4 regions of the Methylobacterium sp. UNCCL125 genome follow, and region 1 is predicted to be linked to each of the others. Evidence: predicted binding sites of a transcription regulator. Region 1 holds the regulator's gene; each other region holds the start of a gene.
What was found. Region 1 encodes LexA, which represses DNA repair genes until DNA is damaged. Its sites were predicted from a motif close to TGTTCNNNNTGTGTTCNG; they were not measured.
Positions count from the first base shown of each region.

Region 2: the regulator LexA is predicted to act here: its motif matches at 2,009-2,026, upstream of parE (DNA topoisomerase IV subunit B).
Region 3: the regulator LexA is predicted to act here: its motif matches at 2,204-2,221, upstream of BM396_RS31355 (DUF3072 domain-containing protein).
Region 4: the regulator LexA is predicted to act here: its motif matches at 1,991-2,008, upstream of uvrA (excinuclease ABC subunit UvrA).

Region 1 is NZ_FPBW01000019.1:69,106-73,006, reverse strand. Features, by position in the region: gene BM396_RS19740 (ComEC/Rec2 family competence protein) at 1-1,854, shown strand, start outside; gene lexA (transcriptional repressor LexA) at 1,848-2,585, opposite strand; gene BM396_RS19730 (hypothetical protein) at 2,836-3,282, shown strand; gene BM396_RS19725 (hypothetical protein) at 3,301-3,516, opposite strand; gene BM396_RS19720 (NRAMP family divalent metal transporter) at 3,597-3,901, shown strand, end outside.
Region 2 is NZ_FPBW01000050.1:1,876-5,776, reverse strand. Features, by position in the region: gene topA (type I DNA topoisomerase) at 1-1,395, shown strand, start outside; gene BM396_RS30040 (hypothetical protein) at 1,573-1,761, opposite strand; gene parE (DNA topoisomerase IV subunit B) at 2,121-3,901, shown strand, end outside.
Region 3 is NZ_FPBW01000066.1:5,305-9,205, forward strand. Features, by position in the region: gene BM396_RS31340 (lytic transglycosylase domain-containing protein) at 1-467, opposite strand, end outside; gene BM396_RS31345 (Cof-type HAD-IIB family hydrolase) at 656-1,477, opposite strand; gene BM396_RS31350 (gluconokinase) at 1,482-2,054, opposite strand; gene BM396_RS31355 (DUF3072 domain-containing protein) at 2,230-2,514, shown strand; gene BM396_RS33765 (hypothetical protein) at 2,828-2,950, shown strand; partial or broken gene BM396_RS31365 (polysaccharide biosynthesis/export family protein) at 3,212-3,901, shown strand, end outside.
Region 4 is NZ_FPBW01000033.1:52,205-56,105, forward strand. Features, by position in the region: gene BM396_RS26580 (cupin domain-containing protein) at 99-524, shown strand; gene BM396_RS26585 (MFS transporter) at 528-1,709, opposite strand; gene uvrA (excinuclease ABC subunit UvrA) at 2,164-3,901, shown strand, end outside.

The sequences.
Region 1 (3,901 bases):
CGGGTGGAGAGCTTCGCCGGCCTCGCGCCGGAGGCGCGGCCCGCCCGGGTGCGGGTGTCCTTCCGCAAGACGCCGACCCCGCTTCCCGGGGACGTCGTCGCCGCCACCGCCCGGTTGTTGCCTCCCCCGGAGGCGGCCCGGCCCGGAGGCTACGATTTTGCCCGAGACGCCTACTTCCAGGGGATCGGCGCGGTGGGCTCCCTGGTCGGGGCGGTCACGATCCGGGCGCCGACCGAGCCGCCGCCCCTCCGCCTGCGGCTCGCCGCCACGCTCGACGCGGCCCGGAACGGGCTCACCCGCCGGATCGCGGAGGCCGCCGGCGGCCAGGCGGGCGCGGTGGCGGCGGCCCTGGTGACCGGCAAGCGCGGCCTCATCGGCCCGGCGACCAACGATGCGCTGCGCGCCGCCGGGATCTACCACGTTGTGTCGATCTCGGGCCTCCACATGGTGCTGGCCGCCGGCGTGGTGTTCTGGCTGGTGCGGGCGCTCCTCGCGCTGGTCCCCCATTGCGCGCTCCTCTGGCCGATCAAGAAGATCGCGGCCGGCTTCGCCATGGTCGGCGTCACCGCCTACTGCGCCTTTTCGGGCTGGGACATCGCCGCCGAGCGCTCGCTGATCATGACCCTGATCATGCTGGGCGCGATCCTGGTGGACCGGCCCGCCCTGTCCATGCGCAACCTCGCCCTCGCGGCGCTGATCGCCCTGGCCCGGGAGCCGGAGGGCCTGCTCGGCCCGAGCTTCCAGATGTCCTTCGGCGCCGTGGCCGGGCTGATCGCCTGCGCGCGGCTGATCGACGGGCGGCTGTTCGTGCGCCCCGGGGCGGGCCGGCTCGGTCGGCTCGTCGGCACCGGCCTCTCGGCGGTCACCGGGACCCTGGCCACGACCCTGGTGGCGCAGGTCGCGACCGCACCCTTCGCCACCTACCATTTCCAGACGATCCAGCCCTTCGGCCTCGTCGGCAACGCCCTGACCCTGCCGCTCGTCTCCCTCGTGGTGATGCCCTCCGCGGTGATCGGGATCCTCGCCTATCCCTTCGCCCTCGACCGCCCGATCTGGTGGCTGATGGGTCAGGCGGTGGGGGGCATGCTCGCCGTCTCCCAGTGGATCGCCGGGTTCGAGCGGGCCATCGTGGTCGTGCCGGCCTTCGGCACCGCGGCGCTGTTCCTGCTGACCGCGGGCCTGCTGCTCGCGACGTTACCGGCCTCCCGCCTGCGCTGGCTCGCCGTGCCGCCGATCCTGCTTGGACTCGTCGTCGCGGCCCGACCCGACCGCTACGACCTCTATGTCGATCGGCAGGGCGCGGGAGCCGCGGTGCGGGGGCCGGACGGACGGCTTGCGGCCCTCGGCAGTCCGTCCGGCTTCGTCCTCGAACAATGGCTGAAGGCGGACGGCGACGGACGGGGAGCCGGGGGACTGATCGTCCGATCGGGCGGCGGCCGCTGTGACCGGCTCGGATGCACCGCGCGCCTGCCGGACGGACGGGCGGTCGCCCTGGTCCGGGACCGGCGGGCCTTCCCGGAGGATTGCGCCCGCGCCGCGGTGCTGATCACGGGCCTCGTGGCCCCTCCGACCTGCACCAGCCCCCTGGTGATCGACCGGCGCGTCCTGTCCGCCCAGGGCGCCGTCGCCCTCAGGTCCGAAGGCGAGAGCTTCGTCGCCCATCACGCCCGGGCCGATGGCCGCGCCGTGCCCTGGCGACCACGCTCGGGACACGGGTCGGTGCCGCCACAACCGGTCACCGCGCCCTCCGCGGAGGCCCGCGCCTCTGACGACGGGGCGACAACGCCTCCGGAAACCGATGCGTCGGGCGGGGACCTCGCCCCCGGCGACGCGCCGGCCGAGCCGCTTCAGTAGCGGCGGACGAGGCTGACGAGGCGGCCCTGGATCCGGACCCGGTCGGGCCCGAGGACACGCGTCTCGTAGGCCGGGTTGGCGGCCTCCAGGGCGATCGAGGAGCCGCGGCGGCGCAGACGCTTGAGCGTCGCCTCCTCGTCGTCGATCAGCGCCACGATGATGTCGCCGGTATTGGCCGTGTCCTGCTTGCGGATCACCACGAGGTCGCCGTCGAGGATGCCGGCCTCGACCATCGAGTCGCCGCGCACCTCCAGGGCGTAGTGCTCGCCGCCGGCCACGAAGTCCGGCGACAGGGTGATGGCATGGCTCTGGTTCTGGATCGCCGAGACCGGCGTACCGGCGGCGATCCGGCCCATCACCGGGATCGAAATGGCACGACCGGCGTCGTCGATCATCCGTGTGCTGGCCGGGGCCGGCGGATGCTTGGACTTGCCGCCCTCGACCACGCTCGGGGTGAAACGGCGCGGCTCGGCCGGGGCCGAAGATGGGGCCGAAGATGGGGCCGTCTGGCTCAGGCTCTCGGGGATGCGGATCACCTCGATGGCGCGCGCCCGATTCGGCAGGCGCCGGAGGAAGCCGCGCTCCTCCAGGGCCGTGATCAGCCGGTGGATGCCGGATTTCGACTTGAGGTCGAGGGCGTCCTTCATCTCGTCGAAGGACGGCGGGACGCCGCATTCCTGCATCCGGCTCTGGATGAAACGCAGGAGGTCCAGCTGCTTGCGCGTGAGCATCGAAGGGGGACTCGCGGCTTGGCAGACCGCCCCGTGACGGTCTCTGAAACAAATCACGAACAGGTTAAACGTTCCGCAAGTGTTCCGCAAGGGCGGCACCGCTACGCTTGGCGCGTCGCTCCGCGCTCGCGGGAGCAAGGTCGAGAAACGCATTGACGGCGCAAGCGGAGCCGTTTCAATGCACCGCGGCGCCCCGCCGGGAAGGCGGCGGATCCGGGCCGCGGGCTGGGACCCTCTTGGGATGACGAGGATGCGACGACCCGCAGCTCTGCTGCCCCTCGGCCTCGCCGCCCTCGGCCTCGCCGGCTGCACCACCGGGTTCTCCTACATCTCGCGGAACTACGTGGCGCTCACCCCCCAGGTGGTGACGATCGGCTGCAAGGAGCCCTACGAGGTCTACGACAACCGGCAGATGCGCCGGATGCTGATCGTCTCGAACGCCCTGCGCGAATATACCGGCTGCAACCTGAGCGAGGCCCGGATCGATCCGGAGCCGGACGCCACCCGGGTGAAGCGCTTCCGCACCGCCGCCCGGGCCTATCTCGACGAGACCGTGCGCGAGGATTGCCGGATCACCGGCGAGACCGTGTTCGATCCGCTGAAGACCGAGTTCGCCTACGCCTGCGACACGCCGATCGAGAAGCGTGGCACCGTGGTCCCCCGCCTGCCCGGCCGCAATCCCGGTCTCGCCCGCTGACCGACCGGCGGCGCGCCGTCAGGCGCCCGGCTTCGGGAAGGTCCGTTCCGCCGCGTCGCCGGCGGCGGCGAGCAGGGCGCGTGCGAAGGCCCGGGCTTCCGCCCGGTCGAGAACGATCGCGGCGGTGACCGGCGCGCCGCCGAGGTCGGCCAGGGCGAGTTCCAGGCGCACCCCGTCGGGCACGGCGGTCGCCTGCAGGCTCCAGCCGGAGCCCCGATCCGTGCTCTCCGCCATCACATGTCCCTCCCGCCTGCCCCGGGAAAACGCCGCAGGCGCCCGCCGGAACCGGCCGTGCGCGGGACTGTTCCCGAGCCGTGCCCAGCGCTTCCCTGCCTCGCCTGTCCGCTTACCTCAAGGCCGCAGGCCCGGGACTCGTGGTGATGCTGGCCGATACGGATGTCGGAAGCCTCATCACGGCGGCCCAGAGCGGGGCGCGCTGGGGCTATTCGCTCCTGCTCCTCCAGATCCTGCTGGTGCCGATCCTGTACGTCGTCCAGGAGCTGACGGTGCGGCTCGGGACCGCCACCGGACGCGGCCACGGCGCGCTGATCCGGGAGCGCTACGGGCCGGCCTGGGCCTGGATCTCGTACGGCGGCCTCGTGGTCGCCGGCATCGGCGC
Region 2 (3,901 bases), on a different contig from region 1:
GGCAAGGACGACGAGGAGGACGAGGAGAGCCGCCGCCTGCCGCCCATGAAGGCCGGCGACCCGCTCACCCGCGAGCGGATCAGCTCGACCCAGCACTTCACTGAGCCACCGCCGCGCTATTCCGAGGCGAGCCTCGTGAAGCGCATGGAGGAACTCGGCATCGGCCGCCCGTCGACCTACGCGGCGGTGCTCCAGACGCTGCGCGACCGCGAATACGTCAAGATCGAGAAGAAGCGGCTGCAGCCGGAGGACAAGGGGCGGCTCGTCACGGGCTTCCTGGAGAGCTTCTTCCGGCGCTACGTCGAGTACGATTTCACCGCCGACCTCGAGGAGCAGCTCGACCGCGTCTCCAATGCCGAGATCGACTGGCGGGCGGTGCTGCGCGACTTCTGGCGCGATTTCTCCGCGGCGATCGGCGAAACCAAGGAGCTGCGCGTCACCGACGTGCTGGAGGCGCTGAACGGCCTCCTCGGGCCGCACATCTTCCCCGACAAGGGCGACGGCTCGAACCCGCGCACCTGCACGGTCTGCGGGACCGGACAATTGTCGCTGAAGCTCGGCAAGTTCGGCGCCTTCATCGGCTGCTCGAACTATCCCGAGTGCAAGTACACCCGCCAGCTCTCGGCCTCGGGCGTCGAGGGCGAGGGGGACGGCTCCTCGGCCGAGGGCGGCCAGCCGGGCGTCCGGGTGCTGGGCGACGATCCCGCCACCGGCCTGCCGGTGACGCTGCGCGACGGCCGATTCGGGCCGTTCCTGCAGCTCGGTGAGGCCTCCACCGAGAAGGGGGCGGAGAAGCCGAAGCGTTCCTCCCTGCCGAAGGGGCTGAGTCCCTCGGCGGTCGACCTGCAGAAGGCGCTGGCCCTGCTGGCGCTGCCCCGCGAGGTGGCGCGCCACCCCGAGACCGGCGAGCCGATCCTGGCCAATCTCGGCCGGTTCGGGCCCTACGTGCAGCATGGGAAGACCTACGCCAATCTCGGCAAGGACGACGACGTGCTGGAGATCGGCGGCAACCGCGCCATCGACCTGATCGTCGCCAAGGAGCAGGGCGGCGGCCGCGGCCGTCCGGCTGCCGATCCCGGCCGGCCGCTCGGCACGGACGCTGCGAGCGGGCGCGACCTCGTGGTGAAGGCCGGCAAGTACGGCCCCTACGTCACCGACGGCGAGGTGAACGCCACGCTGCCGAAGACCATGAGCGCCGAGGCGCTGACGCTCGACGAGGGGATCGCCCTGGTCAACGCCAAGCGTGCCTCGGGCGGCGGCAAGCCGGCGAAACGGGGCGCTGTCCGGAAGACCGCGACGCGCGCGGCGAGCGGCGCCAAGCCGGCGGCCAAGAAGACGGCAGCGAAGAAACCCGCCGCCAAGAAGACCGCGGCCAAGAAGACGGGCGCCGGCTGACGCAGACAGGTCCAGGCGGCCTTCACCCGCTCGCCGGGTGCAAGGCGCGTCAGCCGCGCCGGTCCGTGTCCAGGGCGGGCACGCGGTCCTCCGCTGCTCTCCCGGGGGCGGGAGACAGGGGCAGACCGACGCGGAGAACGGGATGCACGTCCCGGTTTCCGGGTCCGGCCGCCCGGTTCAGACGAGGTAGGTGATGGTCGCCGCGAGCGCCGTCGCGAAGGTCGCCAGCGCGATCGTGGTGGAATTCATGAGCGCCCGGCCGGGCGGCACGCCGGCCGCGTCGTCGTCGCAGCCGAAGGCGGCGCCGGCCGCGTGCTCGAAGCGGATCAACGTGAGGCGGCGGGCCTCGATCGCGGCATCGCTCATGGGCTGCGGCTCCCTGACCACGGTCAAGATTTATCTCCGCCGTCAACGTCGATCGTCCCGGTCTGTTCAGGCGGCGGCCTGTGGAGGTCGAACAGGCTGGTCACGGGAAAGCCTTAACCCATCGTTGTGCAACGTCGTGATGACGGGCCGCCTGGCCCCTTCGGGGGTCGGGGCGGTTCCGGCCCTCGCTCGCGGCGCCGCAGCATGCGATGGTGCGGCCGCGTCGCCTGGGGGCGAACGGTTTTGATGTTTACGTTTTGTTCCGCTATCATGCGGGGATGAAGGCGCATGCTCCACGACCCAAGACCCGTCTGCGCGAATCCGAGCCGGCCGATGCGCCGCGCCCGCGGAGGCCGCGCGTGAGCGATCCGGCCCGCGACCTTTTCGGACCGGGCGGCAAGGCGGCCGCCTCGACAGCCCCGTCTCGCGCGCCGGAGCAGCGACGGCGCCTGGACGCCACGGCCTCCGTGACGGCGCTCGCAGCGGCCGAGCCCGATTCCGGCTACACCGCCTCCGACATCGAGGTGCTGGAGGGGCTGGAGCCGGTCCGGCGCCGCCCCGGCATGTATATCGGCGGCACCGACGAGCGGGCGCTGCACCACCTCTTCGCCGAGGTGATCGACAACTCCATGGACGAGGCGGTGGCCGGCCATGCCAGCTTCATCGAGGTGGAGCTGGAGGAGACCGGTGCCCTCGTGGTCACCGACAACGGCCGCGGCATCCCGGTCGACCCGCATCCGAAATTTCCCGGCAAGTCGGCGCTCGAGGTCATCATGACCACGCTGCATGCCGGCGGTAAGTTCGACTCGAAGGTCTACGAGACCTCGGGCGGCCTGCACGGCGTCGGCATCTCGGTGGTGAACGCGCTCTCCGACCTCCTCGAGGTCGAGGTGGCGCGCAACCAGACCCTCTATCGCCAGACCTTCTCCCGTGGCCACGCGCAGGGCGCGCTGGAGCTGATCGGCCGGGTGCAGAACCGGCGCGGCACCCGGGTCCGCTTCCACCCGGACGCGCAGATCTTCGGCTCGCTGAAATTCGACCCGCGCCGCCTGTTCAAGATGGCGCGTTCGAAGGCCTACCTGTTCGGCGGCGTCGAGATCCGCTGGCGCTGCGCCCCCGCCCTCCTCGAGGGGCTGGAGGGCGTACCTGCGGAAGCCGTGCACCGCTTCCCCGACGGCCTGCGCGACTATCTCGCCCGCGACATCGACGGCAAGGAGCTGGTCACCGACGCGATGTTCTCCGGCAAGATCACCAAGCCGGGCTCGCACGGGTCGCTGGAATGGGCGGTGGCCTGGATGGTCGCCGAGGACGGGTTCTCGCATTCCTACTGCAACACCATCCCGACGCCCGAGGGCGGCACCCACGAGGCCGGCCTGCGGGTCGCCCTGCTCCGGGGCCTGCGCGAGCACGCCGAGCGCGTGAACCAGGCCAAGCGCATGACCGCGGTGACCACCGACGACGTCATGGCGACCTGCGCGTCCATGCTCTCGGTCTTCATCCGCGAGCCCGAGTTCCAGGGCCAGACCAAGGACAAGCTCGCCACCGTGGAGGCCCAGCGCATCGTCGAGACGGCGGTGCGCGACGCCTTCGACCATTGGCTCGCCGCCTCCCCGGCCCAGGCCAACAAGCTGCTCGACTGGGTGATCGACCGGGCCGAGGAGCGCCTGCGCCGCCGCCAGGAGAAGGAGGTCGCCCGCAAGAGCGCCACCCGCAAGCTCCGCCTGCCCGGCAAGCTCGCCGATTGCTCGGCCGCCGGCACCGCGGGCTCGGAGATCTTCATCGTCGAGGGCGATTCGGCCGGCGGCTCCGCCAAGCAGGCCCGCGACCGGGCGACCCAGGCGATCCTGCCCTTGCGCGGCAAGATCCTCAACGTCGCCTCGGCGAGCCGGGACAAGCTCGGCGCCAACCAGCTGATCTCCGACCTCACCCTGGCGCTCGGCTGCGGTACCGGCGCGGCCTTCCGCGAGGCCGACCTGCGCTACGACAAGGTGATCATCATGACGGACGCCGACGTCGACGGCGCCCACATTGCCTCGCTGCTGATCACCTTCTTCTACCGCCAGATGCCCAAGCTCATCGACCGCGGGCATCTCTACCTCGCGATCCCGCCGCTCTACCGGCTGCAGCAGGGCTCCAAGGT
Region 3 (3,901 bases), on a different contig from region 1:
CCGCCGCTGAACAGGCTCGCCAGGGCGCTGGCCGAGGCCGCGACGGGCGCCACCACCGCGGCGACTTCCGTGGAAATGCCCTGGCGCTTGGCTGCGTAGTAGTAGCCGCGGTTATAGTATTGATACGCTTGGCCGAGATTGCCCTTGGCGGTCCGATAGGCGCCGGCAAGATAGGCTACGCCGTAGCGAAGGTTGGTTTCGGGATCGTACAGGCCGGCCGCATCGCCGGTGTAGCCGAGGCTGCGGGCAGTCGCGTGCTTGATCTGCATCAGGCCGAGGGCGCTGCCGCCCTTGGCCCGCGGATTGTAGTTGCTCTCGCGCTTGACGACGGCGTGAACGAAGCTTGCCGGCACGCCGTTCGCCTTGGCCTGCTGCTCGATCAACGCGTCGATATTGTCGTGCGCGCTCTGCCCGAAGGCGGCTGCGGGCACGACCGCGAGGACGACGGCCAGGATGAGGCGATGCATTCCGAGACCCGGTGCTGCTTGTTCTGTGGTCAAGCTAGGTCACGGGGAAATGAGGCCGGAAAGCGGCCCCGGTTCGGCAGCCTGTGGGCGGCCGGGGTGTCGGGAGCGTTTGTGATCCGCGTGCCACAGCGGCGCGTCACGCGGCGGCGCGGCGATCCAAAGGGATGCCCGGGGCGGCGGCCGGGCGGTCAGGGAAGGAGGAAGCGCTCGACCCCATGGGCGAAGCCGTCCGCGTCGTTGCTGTCGGTGACCGCGCGCGCAGCCGCCTTCACCGCCGCTTCGGCATTGCCCATCGCCACGGAGAATCCGCTTTGCGCGAACATCGGACGGTCGTTGCCGGCGTCGCCGAAGGTGGCGATCCGCTCCGGCGGGATGGCGAGATGCGCGCTCATCCAGGTGACGAATCGCCCCTTGTCAAGATGGGGTGGCGTCACGTCGAGGTAGTATTTCTGCGAACGGTGGATGGTGGCTTGACCGGCCAGGGCCGCCCCGATCCGGGCTTCGCAGGCTGCCAGATGGGCGTGGTCGCGGCTGACGCCGACGATCTTGGCCGCGCTCCCCATGAGTGGGCGGAGATCGGCGACGACGCGGGGCTCCGCGTCGATCGTGCGGCGTTCGAGGTCGGTATAGGGACCCTCCGGATCGCGCAGCCACCACGCCCCCTCGGCGAAGACCCAGACGTCCAGTCCCTCGGCCAACAGCCGGTCGAGGGCCGACCGGGCCGCCGCCTCGGGGATGGTCCGTTCCTCGATGGTCGAGAGGTCCGGCCGCACGACGCTCGCGCCGTTGAACGCCCCCATCGGCAGGTCGAGCTCGAGTTCGGCGACCAGATTCCGCAGCCCGATCGGCGGCCGGGCCGAGGCGATGCTGAAGCCGATGCCGGCCGCTCTCAGCCGCCGGACGGCCGTGACCGTCGCCTCGGTCAGGCGCTTGTCGCCGGTCACCAGGGTTCCATCGACGTCCGAGATCACCAGGTCGATGCCCGAAGCCTTGCCGGATCCTGCAATCATCCGCTCACTTCCCAACCGTATCCCGGCGCATTTCGGCCGCGAGTTCCGCGACCACCCGGTCGGCAATGGCCTCGGGCGATTCGCGGATGCCGACCGTGATCGGGTGTTCATCGGCCCCCGGAATCTCCAGGGCCGCAAACTGGCTGTCCAAGAGACGCGGCGGCATGAAATGGCCCTGCCGCTCGGCGAGGCGCTGCGCGATCAGGGTCCGGTCGCCGTCCAGATAGACGAGGCGAACCCGCTGGCTCCCGCGGGTGAGAACGTCCCGGTACGCGCGGCGGAGGGCCGAACAGGCCACCACGCCCGACTCGCCAGCGTCGAGGCGCTGCTGGATCCAAGTCGCAATCCGGGCCAGCCAGGGCGCGCGATCCGCATCGTCGAGGGCGAGGCCCGCATGCATCTTCGCCACGTGCTCCGGCGTGTGAAAGCTGTCGCCGTCCACGAAGATCCAGCCAAGCGTCTCGGCGATCAGCGCCGCCACGGTGCTCTTCCCGGAACCCGAGACGCCCATGACAACGAGCACCTGACCGGCGGCGGCCGTTCCGGCATCCGGCGCCGGCTCCGATTGGGACGTCATCCGGACCACCCTGGCTCCGAGGCGCGTCGGGGCGCTGCCCCTCACATCAATAGGAGCGGGTTTCCAGAAGGGAAGATCGCCTGGGATGCAAACGGGCCGCGGCGCCCGCAGGAACCGCGGCGCGGCCGGGCGCGTTCACCCCGCAGACGCCGAACATTTAGGGAACATGAGTCGCATGGCTAGCACAACCGCGAAGGCAACACCGAAGGCCGGCCGGGGTACCGGATCAAATCAGGACGCTACGGAGAACCCCAAGACCGACCCGAAGGACGTGTCGAACCAGATCAAGGACCCGGATCAGTGGACGACTGGCGGCGAGCCGATGACCGGCGCGCAGGCTTCCTATCTGAAGACGCTCTCGGAAGAGGCCAAGGAGCCGGCGGCGTTCGATCCTGACCTCGACAAGGCCGAAGCCTCGAAGCGGATCGACGACCTTCGCCATAAGGCTGGCCACGCCTGAGCCAAGCCGGGCGCGTTTCCCCCGGGCGCGCCCGCCGCCGTCTACGTCCGGGCGGCGTATCCCGGCCGGAATGGACAAGGTGGCCTGTTTCGAACACCTCGTTAAGCCGGCGGCAATGGCGAGAGGTTATGCCCCATGCAGCGCGTGAGGCCGCGCGGGCAGCGGGACTGAGAAGGCACGTTCGACCATGGATGAGCCGGGCGGCGGCGAAGCAGGACGGCGTGCGGTGCGGATTCCGACGGCGTTCGGCTTGACGGATCGGATTCGTGCCGAGGCCGTACGGTTCGCCCGCGACGTCCACGGATCCACGGCAATGGAATACGCCCTGCTCGGCGGCATGATCTTCCTCGTCGCCGTCGGCAGCATCCGGTACTACGTGTCCCGCGTCAGCGTCGTCTACGGCGACATCACCGCGGCGGTCACGCAGGGAAATTGAGCCGATCGGTCGCGGGATTTTTGGCCATTGGGCTGGAGCGGCCAATGTGCGGCCGCTGATGACGTCCCGATTTGTATCTCGATATTGCGACCGCGGGCGAACGCCCGGCATTCGTCGTCTCTATGCCCCGAAAAAGCTGTGCTTAACGAGGATGACTTCGCAGTCTTGGCCGTGCCGGCCGGAGTGTGGCTCACCCGCTACGGACACCTGGGCCGCCATGGGCTAGGCACGGGCTCGGCAATACCGATGGGCAACATCTGGATGCGCAAACTTCCCCTTGTCCTGCTCGCCGTCACGGCGATGTCGGGCTGCACGTACCTGCCTGCGGCGGGTCCGACGGCGAGCGCGATCCAGGCGGGGGCGGAGGTGGCCACCGCCGACGGCGGCCTGCTCGCCCGCTACGAGATCATCGACGTCACGCCCTCGGTGGTCGAGGCCCTGCGCGGCCGGCCGCTGGACAGCCTGCTCGCCTCCTTCGGCGACCACCGTCCCTCCTCGGAGCCGGTGATCGGCGTCGGCGACATGGTCTCGGTCTCGATCTGGGAAGCCGGGTCGGGCGGCCTGTTCTCCGGGCCGCTGGTGGCCGACCGCTTCTCGGCGGGCTCCAAGTCCGCCCTCATCCCCGAGCAGCCCGTCGGGCGCGACGGCGCCATCTCGGTGCCCTACGCCGGCCGCATCAAGGTCGCCGGCCGCCGCACCCAGGACGTCCAGGCGCTCATCGAGAACGAACTCGCCGGCAAGGCCATCCAGCCGCAGGTGCTGGTCTCGGTCACCCGGCCGATCAGCCAGGCGGTGACCGTCACCGGAGAGGGCGCCGCCGGCGCCCGCCTGCCGCTCTCGGGCCACGGCGACCGCATCCTCGACGTCATCGCCGCCGCCGGCGGCAACCGCGCGCCGGTCAACGAGACCTTCGTGCGGCTCTCGCGCGGCCCGGTGACCGCGACCGTGCCG
Region 4 (3,901 bases), on a different contig from region 1:
TCGACGCCGCGAGCCCGCGGCGCGCCCCGGCGCCGATCGAGAGCGGGCGGGCCGAGGACAGGATCGTGCGCGACGGTTTTCGGAGTGAGGAGGACGCGATGGCGGACGCGGCGGGGACCGGCATCTTCGACGTGGCGGCGCTGGCGGCGGCGCTGCCCGGCAGCGCCCAGACCCTCCTGGTCGACACCTATCTGACCGACCGGGAGGCCGCGAGCGCCCGGGTGTTCCGGGTCTACCGGCCGACTCCGCCGCATTACCACGCCACCTGCGACGAGTACCTCTACTGCCTGTCGGGCCGGGGCACGGTCTGGCTGGGCGACCCGGCCGCCGCGACCGCATTCGGCCCCGGTCAGCTCCTGGTCTTCGAGAAGGGCACGGTCCACGCCATGCCGGAGATCGATCCCGCGGAACCGGTGGTGTTCCTCGCGATCGACACCCCCCGGCGGGCGCCCACCGACATCGTCTTCGTGAACCCGGAGGACGGCAGCCCCGCCACCTTCATGGCGCGCAACGCCGAGGCGTGAGCCTCACACCGGCAGGGACCGCCCGGCCGCCGCCACGGCGAGGAGCAGGGCCGCCACGAGCAGGAGCGCGGCGGACAGGCCCAAAGCCTGCGCGGCGAAGCCGATCAGCGCCGGGCCCGCCAGCACCCCGGCATAGCCGAGCGTCGTCACCGCCGGCACCGCCACGCGCGCGGGCATCGCGGTCTGGCGGCCGGCCGCCGTGAACAGGACCGGGACGATGTTGGCGCAGCCCGCCCCGACCAGGGCGTAGCCGGCGAGGGCCGCCTCCCAGGCCGGGACCAGGACCGAGAGCGCGAGTCCGGCGGCCGCCAGGAGGCCGCCGAAGACCACCACGGGCCGCCGCCCGAGCCGGGCCACGACCCGATCGCCGGCAAGGCGCCCCGCCGTCATCGTCACCGAGAAGGCCGCGTAGCCGAGCGCCGCCCAGGCCGGATCGAGGCCCCGCTGCTGGATCAGGAACACCGCGCTCCAGTCGAGGGCCGAGCCCTCGGTGAGGAACACCACGAAGCAGAGCAGGCCCAGCACCAGCACGACGCCCCGGGGGCGCGCGAAGGCGGGGCCTCCGCTCCCCCCTGCCCGCTCGGCCGGCAGGATCCCGGGCCAGGCGGCCGCGAACAGGGCCGCGATCCCGGCGACCAGGAGCAGCACGCTCCAGCCCGCGCCGAGCCCGGCCGCCAGCAGGCCGCTGGCGATCAGCGCCCCCAGGATGCAGCCGAGACTGTAGAGGCCGTGGAAGCCCGACATCATCGGGCGCCCGCTGGCGCGCTCCACCACGACGGCCTGCAGGTTCATGACGCAGTCCACCGCCCCCATCCCGGCGCCGAACAGCACCAGCGCCAGGGTGAGCGGCACGAGCCCATCGCCCACGGCCAGCACCGGCAGGGCGAGGCCGATCGCCAGCGTGCCGGCGAGCAGGACCGGCCGGAAACCGAGCCGCGAAGCCGCCGCCCCGGCGCTCGGCATCGCCAGGATCGAGCCGATGCCGAAGGTGAGGAGCAGCAGGCCGAGCCCCGCCGCGTCGAGGCCGGCGCGGTCCTGCACCAGCGGCACCAGGGGCGCCCAGGTGGCGTTGGCGATGCCCACGATCAGGAACAGCAGCCGCGTGGACACGCTCTGTCCGCGGGCCGCATTCCGGTCCCCCGCCCCGCCGAGGGCGACCGGGTCGGTCAGGTCGAGCGCTGGCATCGGCACCTGTCGATGGAGTCGAGTCCGAGGGTGGATCCCGGCGACGTGGGGCCTCGGTTCCCGCGGTGCAACACCGGGCCGTCGTCGCGCGCGCCGTGCCGCGCGCCCGGAGGGGACACCGGCGGCCCCATGCGTCGGCGACTTGCCCGGTTCCTCGCAGGCGCCCTCGCGCGCCCGCTTGGACGCCCGCTTGCACGCCCGCTTGGACGCCCGCTCGGGCGCTGCCGGAACGCTTTGCCGCGCGCGCAAGGGCGGCGGCTCGTTCGCCGAGCGGTTGCCGCCGTACGCGTTTCGTTCTAGCAAGGGCGGCGCATGACGGACCTGCGTCCCGCCGGCCCCACCTTGCCGTCGGCCCCCTCGGGCTCGACATGTGTCGGAGCGGCGGCTGGCCCGCGCGCGAATCCGATCCGGATCCGATCCGACTGCGTCGACGCCTCGAAAGACCGCCGCCCTCATGGCCAAAGCCCAAGCTGGAAGTCGTGCCGCAAGCCGCGCCGGCGCCGCCCAAGCTGCCCCGACAGCCGCCGCGCAGACGGCGTCCAAGGCTCCGAAAGCCGCCACCGCCGCCCCGGCCCCGCAGCCCAAGCCGACCCGCGCGAAGTCCGAAAAGCCCGCCCGCCCTGGGGCGGCCGCCGAGGCCGCGATCGACGCCAAGCTGGCGGCCCTGTTCGACGCCGCGCCGGCGAGCGCCCATGACCGGCGGGTCATCGCGGTCCGGGGGGCCCGGGAGCACAACCTCAAGAACGTCGACCTGACGATCCCCCGGGACAAGCTCGTGGTGTTCACCGGGCTGTCGGGCTCGGGCAAGTCGTCGCTGGCCTTCGACACGATCTACGCCGAGGGGCAGCGCCGCTACGTCGAGTCGCTCTCGGCCTATGCCCGCCAGTTCCTGGAGATGATGTCGAAGCCCGACGTCGACCAGATCGACGGGCTGTCGCCGGCGATCTCCATCGAGCAGAAGACCACCTCCAAGAACCCCCGCTCCACCGTCGGGACGGTCACCGAGATCTACGACTACATGCGCCTGCTCTGGGCGCGGGTCGGCATCCCCTACTCGCCCGACACCGGCCTGCCGATCGAGAGCCAGACCGTCCAGCAGATGGTCGACCGGGTGCTGGAATTGCCGGAGAAGACCCGGCTCTACCTGCTGGCGCCCGTGGTCCGCGGACGCAAGGGCGAGTACCGCAAGGAAATCGCCGAGTACCAGAAGAAGGGCTTCCAGCGCCTGCGCGTGAACGGCGAATACTACGCCATCGACGACGTGCCCAAGCTCGACAAGAAGTTCAAGCACGACATCGACGTGGTGGTCGACCGCATCGTGGTCCGGGCCGATATCGGCTCGCGGCTGGCCGAGTCCTTCGAGACGGCCCTGGAGCTGGCCGATGGCATCGCGGAGGTCGTGTTCGCGGATGCCCCCGAGGGCGAGACGCCCCGGACCATCACCTTCTCGTCGCGCTTCGCCTGCCCGGTCTCGGGCTTCACCATCGCGGAGATCGAGCCCCGGCTGTTCTCGTTCAACAACCCGTTCGGCGCCTGCCCGACCTGCAGCGGCATCGGCCACGAGATGCGGATCGACCCCGAGCTGGTCATCTCCGATCCCGCTTTGAGCCTGAAGCGCGGCGCCGTCGGCCCCTGGGCGAAATCGACCTCGCCCTATTACGGCCAGACCCTGGAGGCGCTGGCCGAGCATTTCGGCTTCAAGACCAGCGTCCCGTGGCAGAGCCTGTCGGAGACGGCCCGTGCCATCGTGCTGTACGGCTCGGGCAAGCAGGCGATCCGCTTCGCCTACGACGACGGGTTGCGCAAGTACACGGTCAACAAGCCCTTCGAGGGCGTGATCCCGAACCTGGAGCGCCGCTACAAGGAGAGCGACTCGGACGCCGTCCGGGAGGAGATCGGGCGCTTCATGAGCGAGACGCCCTGCGCCGCCTGCGGCGGCAAGCGGCTGAAGCCCGAGGCGCTCGCCGTGAAGGTCGCCATGGCCGACATTGCCGATGTCACGGCCCTCTCAGTCAGTGAGGCGCATCGCTGGTTCTCGGAGCTGCCGGAGAAGCTGACGGCGAAGCAGAACGCCATCGCGGTCCGGATCCTGAAGGAGATCCGCGACCGGCTGAGCTTCCTGGTGGATGTCGGCCTCGAATACCTGACGCTCGCCCGCGGCTCCGGCTCCCTCTCGGGCGGCGAGAGCCAGC